2 regions of the Kitasatospora sp. NPDC053308 genome follow, and region 2 is predicted to be linked to the other one. Evidence: predicted binding sites of a transcription regulator. Region 2 holds the regulator's gene; the other holds the start of a gene.

Region 1 (5,972 bases), on a different contig from region 2:
ACTGTGGCGACACGGCGGCAACCGCCCTCTTCCGCTTCCTTTTGGGATGTTTGGACAGCGGGGATTAAGGCTACGCCCCTGACCAGTGATCGCGCAGTCCCCGGGGGCCAGGCGTCGTCCAGATCACAGTCCTGACCTGCACTTTGGCCGAAAAAGTACGTTAGAAAGCCGTATCTGAGGGGAACCGACCGGCTCTGAGCGCGGCCCATATGCGGACCAAAGCGGACAAACCCCTACGGAAATCTTCTAATGATCTTCGTATGCGTCTGTGTCGGATCTGTGACAAATGTCCCGGCCGTCGCCCGGGCGCTGCCCCGGCAGCCGCACCTCGATCCGGCAGCCGCGCGGCGACTCCGCCACCGCGATCCGCCCGCCGTGCAGGTCCACCGCCCAGCGGGCGATGGCCAGGCCGAGGCCGGTGCCGCCGTCCGAGCCCGGACCGGAGGCCGTCGCGGTGCCGCTGCGGCTGAACCGCTCGAAGACCCGGGTGCGGTCGGCGAGCGGGATGCCGGGGCCCTCGTCCTGGACCTCCAGCAGCAGCCCGCCGTCCTCGCCGTCGGGCCGCGCGCGCACCGTCACGGTGCCGCCGGGCGGGGAGTGCTTGCAGGCGTTGTCGACCAGGTTGGCGACCACCTGGTGGAGTCGTTCCGGGTCCGCCACGCCGGTCAGGCCGGCCGGGCTGACCTCCAGGGCGAGCCGGACGTCGCCGCGCCGGGAGAAGGCCCCGCCGGCCGTCGCGCCGTCCACGGTGACCCCGCGCAGCACGCCGTCCAGGAACTCGCGGACCTCGAAGGGCCGGGCGTCCAGGTCGACCACGCCGTCGTCGATCTTGGAGAGGTCGAGCAGGTGGGTGACCAGGCGGCCGAGCCGTTCGGTCTGCTCCAGGGCCGCCCCCAGCGTCGCCGGGTTGGGCTGGACGACGCCGTCGACCACGTTCTCCAGGACGGCGCGCAGTGCGGCGATCGGCGTGCGCAGCTCGTGCGAGACGTTGGCGACCAGCTCGCGGCGGTGCTGGTCGGCGGCCTCCAGGTCGGCGGCCATCGCGTTGAAGGCGGCCGCCAGCTCGCCGATCTCGTCGCGCGAGCTCACCTCGACCCGGCGGCTGTAGTCGCCGGAGGCCATCGCCCTGGCGGCCTCCGTCATCTCGCGCAGGGGGGCGGTCAGCCCGTGCGCGAGGAACTGCATGAACAGCAGCGAGGCGATCATGGAGAAGACCATGATGATCCGGATCTGGGTCTCGGACCGGATCGCCACGACCACCATCCCGGTGGCCAGGAACACGGAGACGATCACGAGCAGGGCGAGTTTGCCCTTGATCGAGCGGACCGGGTCGAGCGGCCGGATGTCGGTCCAGACCCGGTGGGCGGCACGGGCGACGAGGGTCTGCGGCCGTGCGCGGTCGGAGTCCGCGTTGCGTTGCTGTGGAAAGGTCATCGGTCCCTGTGGTCCCCGCGTGGTGGACGGCGTCGTTCGGGACGAGGGCCCCCCGGTGGCCCGTCGCCCGAGGTCCGCCGTCAGGAGAGCGGGGCCTCCAGTGCGTACCCGACACCGTGCACGGTGCGGATCCAGCTGGCGCCGATCTTCCGGCGCAGCGCCTTGACGTGGCTGTCCACGGTGCGGGTGCCGGAGGCGTCGGTCCAGTCCCAGACCTCGGCCAGCAACTGCTCGCGGGTGAGCACCGCGCGCGGCTGGGCGGCCAGGCAGGCGAGCAGGTCGAACTCGGTCGGCGTCAGGTGGACGTCACCCGAGGCCAGCCGGACCCGGCGCTGCACGTGGTCGATCTCCAGTTCGCCGAAGCGCAGGCTGCCGAGCGCGGGCGTCCGGGCGGCCTGCTGGGCGCGCTCGACGCGGCGCAGCAGCACGTTGACCCGGGCGGCCAGTTCGCGCATGGAGAACGGCTTGGTCATGTAGTCGTCCGCACCGACGCCGAGGCCGACCAGCAGGTCCGTCTCGTCGTCGCGGGCGGTCAGCATCAGCACCGGCACCGGGCGCTGGGCCTGGATCCGGCGGCACACCTCCAGGCCGTCGAAGCCGGGCAGCATGATGTCGAGGACGACGAGGTCCGGCTGCCAGGTGTGGAAGCCGTCGACCGCGCCGGGGCCGTCGTGGGCCACGGCGACCTTGAAGCCCTCCGCGCCCAGTCGGGCCGCGATCGACTCGGCGATCGTGGGCTCGTCCTCCACCACCAGCACTCTGCGCTGGCTGCTCACCGCTCCGCCGGCGTTGTGGTTGTCCTGCTGAATTTCTGTCACGGTCACGCCACCGCCCCCAGGGCTGCGGGCCGGCCACCTGTGGGGATGGCGGGGCTCCGCTCGTAGTCTTGTTCCGTCGTGGACTGTGCCGGGTCCGCCGTCCCGTCGCGCGATCGGGAGGCGAGGACGGACTGGTCGGCCGCCCACTTCTCCCGCGCACTTCGCAGCGTACGGACAGCGGATGCTTTCCGGCAGGTGGACCGGACGTTTCCGGCCCGTGGGCCGACTGTTCGAGCCGCCCGCGGGCCCACTGCGCGAGTGGGCACGGACCGGTACCTTACCCGGCGAATTTTCACCGCGTAACGGTACGTATGCAGTCGAGTTGACGCCAAGTCGCCGGTCAGAGGCCCTACTGACAGGTCAATGGGAAGTAGGTCTGGACCAATATCGGGAATCCTGCGATCCGGTACGTCGACGGTCTTCACGGGCTTTTCCCAGCTGCCTCCCAGAACCTCGACGTACCGTGGGCACGACAACACCCGTTCGGGCGGAACCCGTGGTGCGCGCCGGTGCGTCGGGCCCCGGCGGGAGCCGGTGGCTGCGGCGTGGAGCGGAGGCGGCATGGCGGGACTGCGGCGGGACGCCGACGGGCGCGCGCCCGCGGGAGTGCCGTACGGAATGCTCCGCCACGGGTTGCGTTCCGGTGTCGCGCAATGGGTGCTGGACCGGGTGCCGACGCCCCGGCGCAATCCCTTCACGCTCGGATACCTCGCCGTCGTGGGCGTCACCACGACCTTCGCGAAATTCGCGGACCCGGAACTCGTGCGGCGCTTGCAGGAAGCTTCCAGCTCCGACGGCCACAACCTGCTGCAGCACCCCCTGCGGGCCCTGGTCCTGAGTGGTCTCTGGGTGGCCGGCGAGGTGTGGATGCCCTACCTGTGGGGATTCGCCCTCACCCTCGCGCCGCTGGAGCGCAGGGTCGGGCCCGCCCGGGCCGCCGCCGTCTTCGCGATCGGCCACGTCGCGGCCACCCTGCTCTCCCAGGGCGTGGTGATCGCGGCCGTCGGGACGGGGCGGATGGCCCCCGAGGTGCTGGACCGCCTGGACATCGGGGTCAGCTACGGCGTGCTCGCCTGCCTGGGCGCGGTGGCCGGACTGCTCTCCTGGCCCGGGCGGCTGCTCGCGCTGGGCGGCGCCGGGGCGATGATCGCCGGGCAGATCGCCTCCGACGAGGACGTGGTCACCGCGGTGGGGCACCCCGCGGCGGTGCTCGCCGGGGTCGCGCTGTGGCGGTGGCTGCGCCGGGTCGAGCGGCGCCCGGCCCGGCCGCGTCCGGTCGCCGCGGCGGCCGGCGGCGCCGTGCCGGCGCGCGTGCGGACCGCGCGCTGAGGACTTTCCGGGGGCTGTGCGGTGTTCCCCCGGCGCCCTTTTGACGGCGGCCCCCGAGGCGTTCCCCGGCCGGATCCTGTTCGCTCACGGCGAACCACGTCGCGGGAACATCCGGTGCCCGTCAAGCCTTAGTCAGGTCGACTCAACTTCACTGACTGGGGAGAGATCATGGCATCGACGTCCACACCGCTCACCCTGCCCGTGCTGCCGCTCGACGACGAGGTCGTCCTGCCGGGCATGGTCGTGCCGCTGGACCTCAAGGACACCGAGGTGCGCGCCGCGGTCGAGGCCGCCCGTGCCGCGGCCGCCGTCGGTGGCAAGCCGCAGGTCCTGCTGGTCCCGCGGGTGGACGGCTCGTACGCGGCGGTCGGCACGCTGGCCACCGTGGAGCAGGTCGGCCGGCTGGCCGACGGGGAGCCCGCCGCGCTGGTGCGCGCCGTGCGCCGGGTCCGCATCGGGGTCGGCACCACCGGCCCCGGCGCCGCCCTCTGGGTGGAGACCACACCGTTCACGGAGTCCTCGGTCGGCCTGCCGGTGGCCGGCCGGGCCGCCGAGCTCGTCAAGGAGTACAAGGCGCTGTCCACCCAGTGGCTGCGCAAGCGCGGCGCCTGGCAGATCGTGGACCGGGTCGCCCAGATCGAGGGCGTCGGCGAGCTCGCCGACAACATCGGCTACGCGCCCTTCGCCACCGCCGAGCAGAAGCTCAAGGTGCTGCTGGAGGCCGACCAGGTGGCCCGGCTGGAGTACGCGCTGACGCTGCTGCGCGACCACCTCGCCGAGGAGGAGGTCAACGACACCATCCGCAAGGACGTCGAGGAGGGCGTGGCCAAGCAGCAGAAGGAGTTCCTGCTCCGCCGCCAGCTGGAGGCCGTCCGCAAGGAGCTGGCCGAGCTGAACGGAGACCCGGCCGACGAGGAGGGCGACTACCGCGCCCGGGTCGAGGCCGCGGACCTTCCGGAGAAGGTCCGCGCGGCCGCCCTCAAGGAGGTCGACAAGCTGGAGCGGGCCTCCGACCAGTCGCCCGAGGGCTCCTGGATCCGCACCTGGCTGGACACCGTCCTGGAGCTGCCCTGGAACGATCGCACCGAGGACGCGTACGACATCGCCGGCGCCCGCGCGGTGCTGGACGCCGACCACGCCGGCCTGGCCGACGTGAAGGAGCGCATCGTCGAGTACCTGGCCGTCCGCAAGCGCCGGGCCGACCAGGGTCTCGGCCTGGTGGGCGGCCGTCGCGGGGGAGCGGTGCTCGCCCTCGTCGGCCCGCCCGGCGTCGGCAAGACCTCGCTCGGCGAGTCGGTGGCCCGCGCCATGGGCCGCAGGTTCGTCCGGGTCGCGCTCGGCGGCGTCCGGGACGAGGCCGAGATCCGCGGCCACCGGCGGACCTACGTCGGCGCGCTGCCGGGCCGCCTGGTCCGGGCGATCAAGGAGGCCGGCTCGATGAACCCGGTCGTCCTGCTCGACGAGATCGACAAGGTCGGCTCCGACTACCGGGGCGACCCGGCCGCCGCCCTGCTGGAGGTGCTGGACCCGGCGCAGAACCACACCTTCCGGGACCACTACCTGGAGGTCGAGCTCGACCTCTCCGACGTCGTCTTCCTCGCCACCGCCAACGTGCTGGAGGCCATCCCCGAGCCGCTGCTCGACCGGATGGAGCTGGTCCGGCTGGACGGCTACACCGAGGACGAGAAGGTCGTCATCGCCCGCGACCACCTGCTCCCTCGCCAGCTGGAGAAGGCCGGCCTCGGCGGCGAGCAGGTCAGCGTGGACGAGACCGCGTTGCGCCGGCTCGCCGGGGAGTACACCCGCGAGGCGGGCGTGCGGAACCTGGAGCGCTCGATCGCCCGGGTGCTGCGCAAGATTGCCGCCCAGGCCGAGCTGGGCGAGCGCGAGCTGCCCGCCGCGGTCGGCGCGGAGGACCTGCGCGCCCTGATCGGCCGGCCGCACCACGTGCCGGAGGCCGCCCAGGAGCCGGGCGAGCGCCGCACCGCCGTCCCCGGCGTCGCCACCGGACTCGCGGTGACCGGCGCCGGCGGCGACGTCCTCTACATCGAGGCCTCGCTGGCCGACGCCGAGACCGGCGGCACCGGGCTGACCCTCACCGGGCAGCTGGGCGACGTGATGAAGGAGTCCGCGCACATCGCGCTCTCCTACCTGCGCTCGCGCGGCGCCGAGCTGGAACTGCCGGTCACCTCGCTGCGCGACCGCGGCGTGCACCTGCACGTCCCGGCCGGAGCCGTCCCCAAGGACGGGCCGAGCGCCGGCATCACCATGACCACGGCGCTGGCCTCGCTGCTCTCCGGCCGCAAGGTGCGCACCGACGTGGCGATGACCGGCGAGGTGTCGCTGACCGGGCGGGTGCTGCCGATCGGCGGGGTGAAGCAGAAGCTGCTC
Region 2 (5,972 bases):
GCCCTCGCGTACGGCCTCGACAAGGACGACCAGACCATCCTGGTCTTCGACCTCGGCGGCGGCACCTTCGACGTCTCCCTGCTGGAGATCGGCGACGGGGTCGTCGAGGTGAAGGCCACCAACGGTGACAACCACCTCGGTGGCGACGACTGGGACCAGCGCGTCGTCGACCACCTGGTCAAGGTCTTCCAGGCCGGCCACGGCGTCGACCTGTCCAAGGACAAGATGGCCCTGCAGCGTCTGCGCGAGGCCGCCGAGAAGGCCAAGATCGAGCTGTCCTCGTCCTCCGAGACCTCGATCAACCTGCCGTACATCACGGCCTCCGCCGAGGGCCCGCTGCACCTGGACGAGAAGCTCACCCGGGCCCAGTTCCAGCAGCTGACCGCCGACCTGCTCGAGCGCTGCAAGGTCCCGTTCCACAACGTCATCAAGGACGCCGGCATCTCGCTCTCCGAGATCGACCACGTCGTCCTCGTCGGCGGCTCGACCCGCATGCCGGCCGTCGCCGAGCTCGTCAAGGAGCTGACCGGCGGCCAGGACGCCAACAAGGGCGTCAACCCGGACGAGGTCGTCGCCATCGGCGCCGCGCTCCAGGCCGGTGTCCTCAAGGGCGAGGTCAAGGACGTCCTGCTGCTCGACGTCACCCCGCTGTCCCTCGGCATCGAGACCAAGGGCGGCATCATGACCAAGCTGATCGAGCGCAACACCACGATCCCGACCAAGCGCTCCGAGATCTTCACCACGGCCGAGGACAACCAGCCGTCCGTGCAGATCCAGGTCTACCAGGGCGAGCGCGAGATCGCGGCGTACAACAAGAAGCTGGGCATGTTCGAGCTGACCGGCCTGCCGCCGGCGCCGCGCGGCCTGCCGCAGATCGAGGTCACCTTCGACATCGACGCCAACGGCATCATGCACGTCGGCGCGAAGGACCTCGGCACCGGCAAGGAGCAGAAGATGACCGTCACCGGCGGCTCCTCGCTGCCGAAGGACGAGGTCGACCGCATGCGCCGCGAGGCCGAGCAGTACGCCGAGGACGACCACAAGCGCCGCGAGGCCGTGGAGACCCGCAACTCCGCCGAGCAGCTCGTCTACTCGACCGAGAAGTTCATCGCCGACAACTCCGACAAGCTCCCGGGCGACGTCAAGACCGAGGTCGAGAGCGCCATCGGCGAGCTCAAGGAGGCCCTGAAGGGCGAGGACATCGCGAAGATCCGCGAGGCCTCGGAGAAGGTCTCCACCACCGCGCAGAAGCTCGGCCAGGCGCTCTACGCCAACGCCGACGCCGCCGGTGCCGCCGCGGCCGGCGACTCCACCCAGGCCAAGGCCGAGGACGACGTCGTCGACGCCGAGATCGTGGACGACGAGAAGCCCAAGGGCGGTGCGTCGGCATGACGGACAAGCCGCAGGGCGGCAAGCCCGGCGACGACTCCGCCGCCGAGGAGGCCGTGATCAAGGCCGCCGAGGAGGCCGCGGCGGCGGGTGCCGCCGAGGGCGCCCCGGAGGAGCTCGCCGCCGCCAAGCGCGAACTGGCCGAACGGACCGGCGACCTGCAGCGCCTGCAGGCCGAGTACCAGAACTACCGCAAGCGGGTCGAGCGCGACCGGCTGACCGTCCGCGAGATCGCGGTCTCCAACATCCTGGAGTCCCTGATCCCGGTCCTGGACGACATCGGCCGCGCCCGCGAGCACGGCGAGGTCACGGGCGGCTTCAAGTCCGTCGCCGAGTCCCTGGAGACGGTCGTCGCCAAGCTGGGCCTGCAGCAGTTCGGCAAGGAGGGCGAGCCCTTCGACCCGACCATGCACGAGGCGCTGATGCACAGCTACTCCTCGGACGTCACCGAGGACACCTGCGTGCAGATCCTCCAGCCCGGCTACCGCATCGGCGAGCGGATCATCCGCCCGGCGATGGTCGCCGTCGCGGAGCCCCAGCCGGGCACCCAGACGGCCGCCGGCCCGGACACCGAGGCGAAGTCCGGCGAAGCGGACAAGTCCGACGGTGGCTCGGACAGCTGACCACCTGTGACAGCTGACAACCAGTGCGCTGCGGAGTCGTACGCCGGCCAGTACGGCGGCCGGCTCCGCAGCGCTCTGTCGACGGCGGCGCGTTCCACCGCTGTCGACAGCACCCTCAGTGCAGTGACGACGGACATCGGGAGGTGGCGCGAGCCGTGAGTGGCAAGGACTATGTCGAGAAGGACTACTACAAGGTCCTCGGCGTGCCCAAGGACGCCACCGCCACCGAGATCAAGAAGACCTACCGCAAGCTCGCGCGCGAGTTCCACCCCGACGCCAACAAGGGTGACACCAAGGCCGAGGAGCGGTTCAAGGACATCTCCGAGGCGTACGACGTCCTGTCCGACGAGAAGCGCCGCAAGGAGTACGACGAGGCCCGCAGCCTCTTCGCCAACGGCGGCTTCCGGGCCGGCGGCCCCGGCGGCACCGGCAGCTACAGCTTCGACTTCGGCGACCTCTTCAGCGGCAACCAGGGCGGCGGCGGCGGACTCGGCGACGTCTTCGGCGGCCTCTTCAACCGCGGCGGCCCCCGGCAGGCCCAGCCCCGGCGCGGCGCCGACGTCGAGACCGAGGTGACGCTCTCCTTCGAGGAGGCGGTCGACGGCGCCACCGTCCCGCTGCGGATGACCAGCCAGGCGCCCTGCCGCACCTGCAACGGCACCGGCGCCAAGTCCGGTACCACCCCGCGGGTCTGTCCCACCTGCGTCGGCGCGGGCACCGTCAGCCGCGGCCAGGGCGCGTTCGCGCTCTCCGAGCCGTGCAAGGACTGCCGCGGCCGGGGCATGATCGTCGACGACCCGTGCACCGACTGCCACGGCAGCGGCCGGGCCAGCTCGGCCCGCACCATGCAGGTCCGCATCCCGGCCGGCGTCCAGGCCGACCAGCGCATCCGGCTCAAGGGCAAGGGCGCCCAGGGCGAACGCGGCGGCCAGCCCGGCGACCTCTACGTCACCGTGCACGTCGACCCGCACCCGGTCTTCGGCCGCAAGGGCGACAACCTCACCGTCACCGTCCCGGTCACCTTCCCCGAGGCCGCCCTCGGCGCCACCATCGAGGTCCCCACCCTCGGCGGCCCCTCCGTGAAGCTCAAGCTGCCCCCGGGCAGCGCCAACGGCCTCACCATGCGCGCCCGCGGCAAGGGCGCCACCCGCAAGGACGGCACCCGCGGCGACCTCCTCGTCACCGTCGAGGTCGTGGTGCCCCAGCACGTCACCGGCGACGCGCTGGACGCCCTGGAGCAGTACCGCGAGGCCACCGCCTCCGACGATCCGCGAGCCGCCCTCTTCCGGGCGGCGAAGGGAGCGTGACGACCAGATGTCCCCGATGAACCCGATCAACCCGATCGACCCGCTCAACGCCGAGGGCCCGATCGCCCCCGGCGTCGGCGAAGGCCTCCCCGGCGGCGGCACCCGCCGCCCCCGCCGGGCCCCCTCGGCCACACCGCAGTACGTCCTCACCGAGGACACCCCGGTGTACGTCATCTCGGTGGCCGCCGAACTGTCCGGCCTGCACCCGCAGACCCTGCGCCAGTACGACCGCCTCGGCCTCGTCTGCCCCGACCGCACCGCCGGCCGCGGGCGCCGCTACTCCGCCCGCGACATCCAGCAGCTGCGCGAGGTCCAGCGGCTCTCCCAGGACGAGGGCATCAACCTGGCGGGCATCAAGCGGATCATCGAGCTGGAGAACCAGGTCGCCGCCCTCCAGTCGCGCGTCGCCGAACTCGTCGACTCCCTGGAAGGCGCCGCCACCGCCCTCCAGCAGCGCGAGGCCGCCGTCCACGCCTCCTACCGCCGCGACCTCGTCCCGTACCAGCCCCCCACCCCCCAGTCCAGCGCCCTCGTCGTCTGGCGCCCCAAGCGCTGACCGACACCCCGCACGGCCCCGCCGCCGGCCCCCTCCTGTCCGGGGGGTGCCGGCGGCAGCTTCGGTGTGGCACCCTCCTTCCTGCCGGGTGGGTGCCAGTTCAGCTGCGCGTTGGCGAATGACTGTGCGACAGTTGCATCGGAAATCTGGCACGGGAGTACGACCTAGCAAGGCCGAAAGGCCCCCGCCGAGGGCAAGGAGCGACAGATGGGTGGGGCTGAAGCATCCGGTCCCATGACCAACGCGCACACTCAGCTCTCTCCCGAAGCCAGATCACTCTATAAGGCTGTTGTTCAAGAACACGGCAGAGTGATCCCGGCTGAGGTCGAGGAGTGCAGCGACCATCTCCGCGAATTGGTCGATATCGGCTTGCTGGTGCCTGACGTAGAGAATCCCGGAATGCTTGTCGCCGTCGACCCGAAGCATCTCACCAACAGCCTCACAGCCGTGTGGCAACGCAAGGCGCTTGATCTGCTCAGTCGGGCTGCTGCGTTGCCATCAGACTTCCAAGAACTCGCTCAAGCTTACGGAAATGGAGTAAGCAGTGGGCGCGATGGCGGTCCTATCGAACACCTTCACGGCCTAGCGGAGATCAATCGTCGGCTGGTTGAACTCATGGAGAGCAGTCGTGAGGAAGTGCTGAGCGCCCAGCCAGGCGGAGGCTCGCGCTCGTTCCCCACAGAGGCAGCGATCGCGCTGGACACCGAGATGCTTCGCCGGGGGGTCTCGCGGCGGACCTTGTACCAGCCGAGCACACGGTATTCTGCGCCTACACGGGAGTACGTCGCAGCCATGACCACCGCTGGCGGTGAGGTCCGCACATTGGGCGAGCCCTTCACGAGAATGATCATCGTTGATCGCACCGCCGCAATCATTCCCGTTACGGGCGACCAGCACCGAGCGGCGTTCATTCAGGACGAGGCTGTGATCGGCTTCATGGTCAGCCTGTTCGAGAGCTTCTGGGAGCGGGCCATACCTTTCCAGGGCGGCCTAGACGTCCCGCCAGAAGTTGTGTCAAGACTGCGCGAGAACATCGTCGGAATGATGCTGCAAGGCATCGGCCACCGCGTCATCGCCAGAAATCTCGGCTTGAGTGAACGCACGCTCGCCAGACACATCGCGGAAATGCGGGAAGAACACGCCGCAGACACCTTGTTCCAGCTCGGATGGAAACTGGCGGAAAGCCGACGTGCCATGCCGCTGTTCAATGAGAACGAGACGCCCTACTGAGCCCAGCTCAAGTCCAGATCACATCGTCTGCCTGGGCTGCCACGAGCGGCATCTGCGCGACAGCGGACGACGGCTGCTGGGCGTGGGCCTGTGGCGTCGTCCAGATCACGTCAGCCTGCGCAGAAGTCGAACCGAGCAGGATCGCCGCTACAGCCAGTACCACTGCGGTCGCGAACCGGCGCGCCTTTGGCACTGTGACCACTCCCTCTCCGACAACGTTGAGCTTTCAGCCAATCGGCCTCGCATGAGCTGCAGCGCTGATTATGCTGCACAATCCCGAACGTGTCATCGAGGGACCTCTGCGACGCTCACCCCCAGCGCAACTCTTCCAAAGCCCCAAGGTGCTGCGAAGGCGGTCAGCCTGTCATCTCGCTGCCAGGCAGCGAGATGACACCTCGCACCAGTGGACTCGCAGGCAGGCGCAGCGACACGATCAGTGCACCGACTGATCGCCACCCAAAGCGCGACGCAGACGGATGTGTCCACATCAATAATGCACGCAAGCACAACAGCTATGAGCGCGCGTATCACCCCAAACAGCAGCAGCCACTGGGACCCGTCCCCGACCCGGTCGGCCTTTCAACGGAGTCGACATGACTGACCACTACCAGGGCTCCACTACCCGTCACCTCGACAGTGCCCCTGAGGGCCGGCGTGCGCGTGTGTTCCTGGCCGCGCCGCTGATGCGGCTGACCGGCCCGGCCGACAGTGTGGTGACGCTCGCCAGCCGGACGCGGCTGACGACGCTCCGCACCACCCTGCTCCGCAGCGGTGCCGCCGTGTACAGCGCGCACCACAGTGACGCCTGGACCATCTCCGGCCGCGCCCCGGAGCCCCGCGTTCCCTCCGACTTCCGCGCCCTGCAGT

Evidence for each region. Region 2 encodes HspR, which represses chaperone genes until heat shock. Its sites were predicted from a motif close to TTGAGNNNNNNNNNCTCAA; they were not measured.
Region 1: the regulator HspR is predicted to act here: its motif matches at 3,709-3,727, upstream of lon (endopeptidase La).

What each region holds. Positions count from the first base shown of each region.
Region 1 covers NZ_JBVJJY010000005.1:297,883-303,854, forward strand. Annotated here, with positions in the region: gene ACZ6Y7_RS14685 (multifunctional oxoglutarate decarboxylase/oxoglutarate dehydrogenase thiamine pyrophosphate-binding subunit/dihydrolipoyllysine-residue succinyltransferase subunit) at 1-13, opposite strand, end outside; gene ACZ6Y7_RS14690 (sensor histidine kinase) at 247-1,434, opposite strand; gene ACZ6Y7_RS14695 (response regulator transcription factor) at 1,515-2,252, opposite strand; gene ACZ6Y7_RS14700 (rhomboid-like protein) at 2,814-3,581, shown strand; gene lon (endopeptidase La) at 3,750-5,972, shown strand, end outside.
Region 2 covers NZ_JBVJJY010000001.1:408,618-414,589, reverse strand. Annotated here, with positions in the region: gene dnaK (molecular chaperone DnaK) at 1-1,392, shown strand, start outside; gene grpE (nucleotide exchange factor GrpE) at 1,389-2,012, shown strand; gene dnaJ (molecular chaperone DnaJ) at 2,168-3,319, shown strand; gene ACZ6Y7_RS01895 (heat shock protein transcriptional repressor HspR) at 3,336-3,875, shown strand; gene ACZ6Y7_RS01890 (TrmB family transcriptional regulator) at 4,110-5,105, shown strand; gene ACZ6Y7_RS01885 (hypothetical protein) at 5,699-5,972, shown strand, end outside.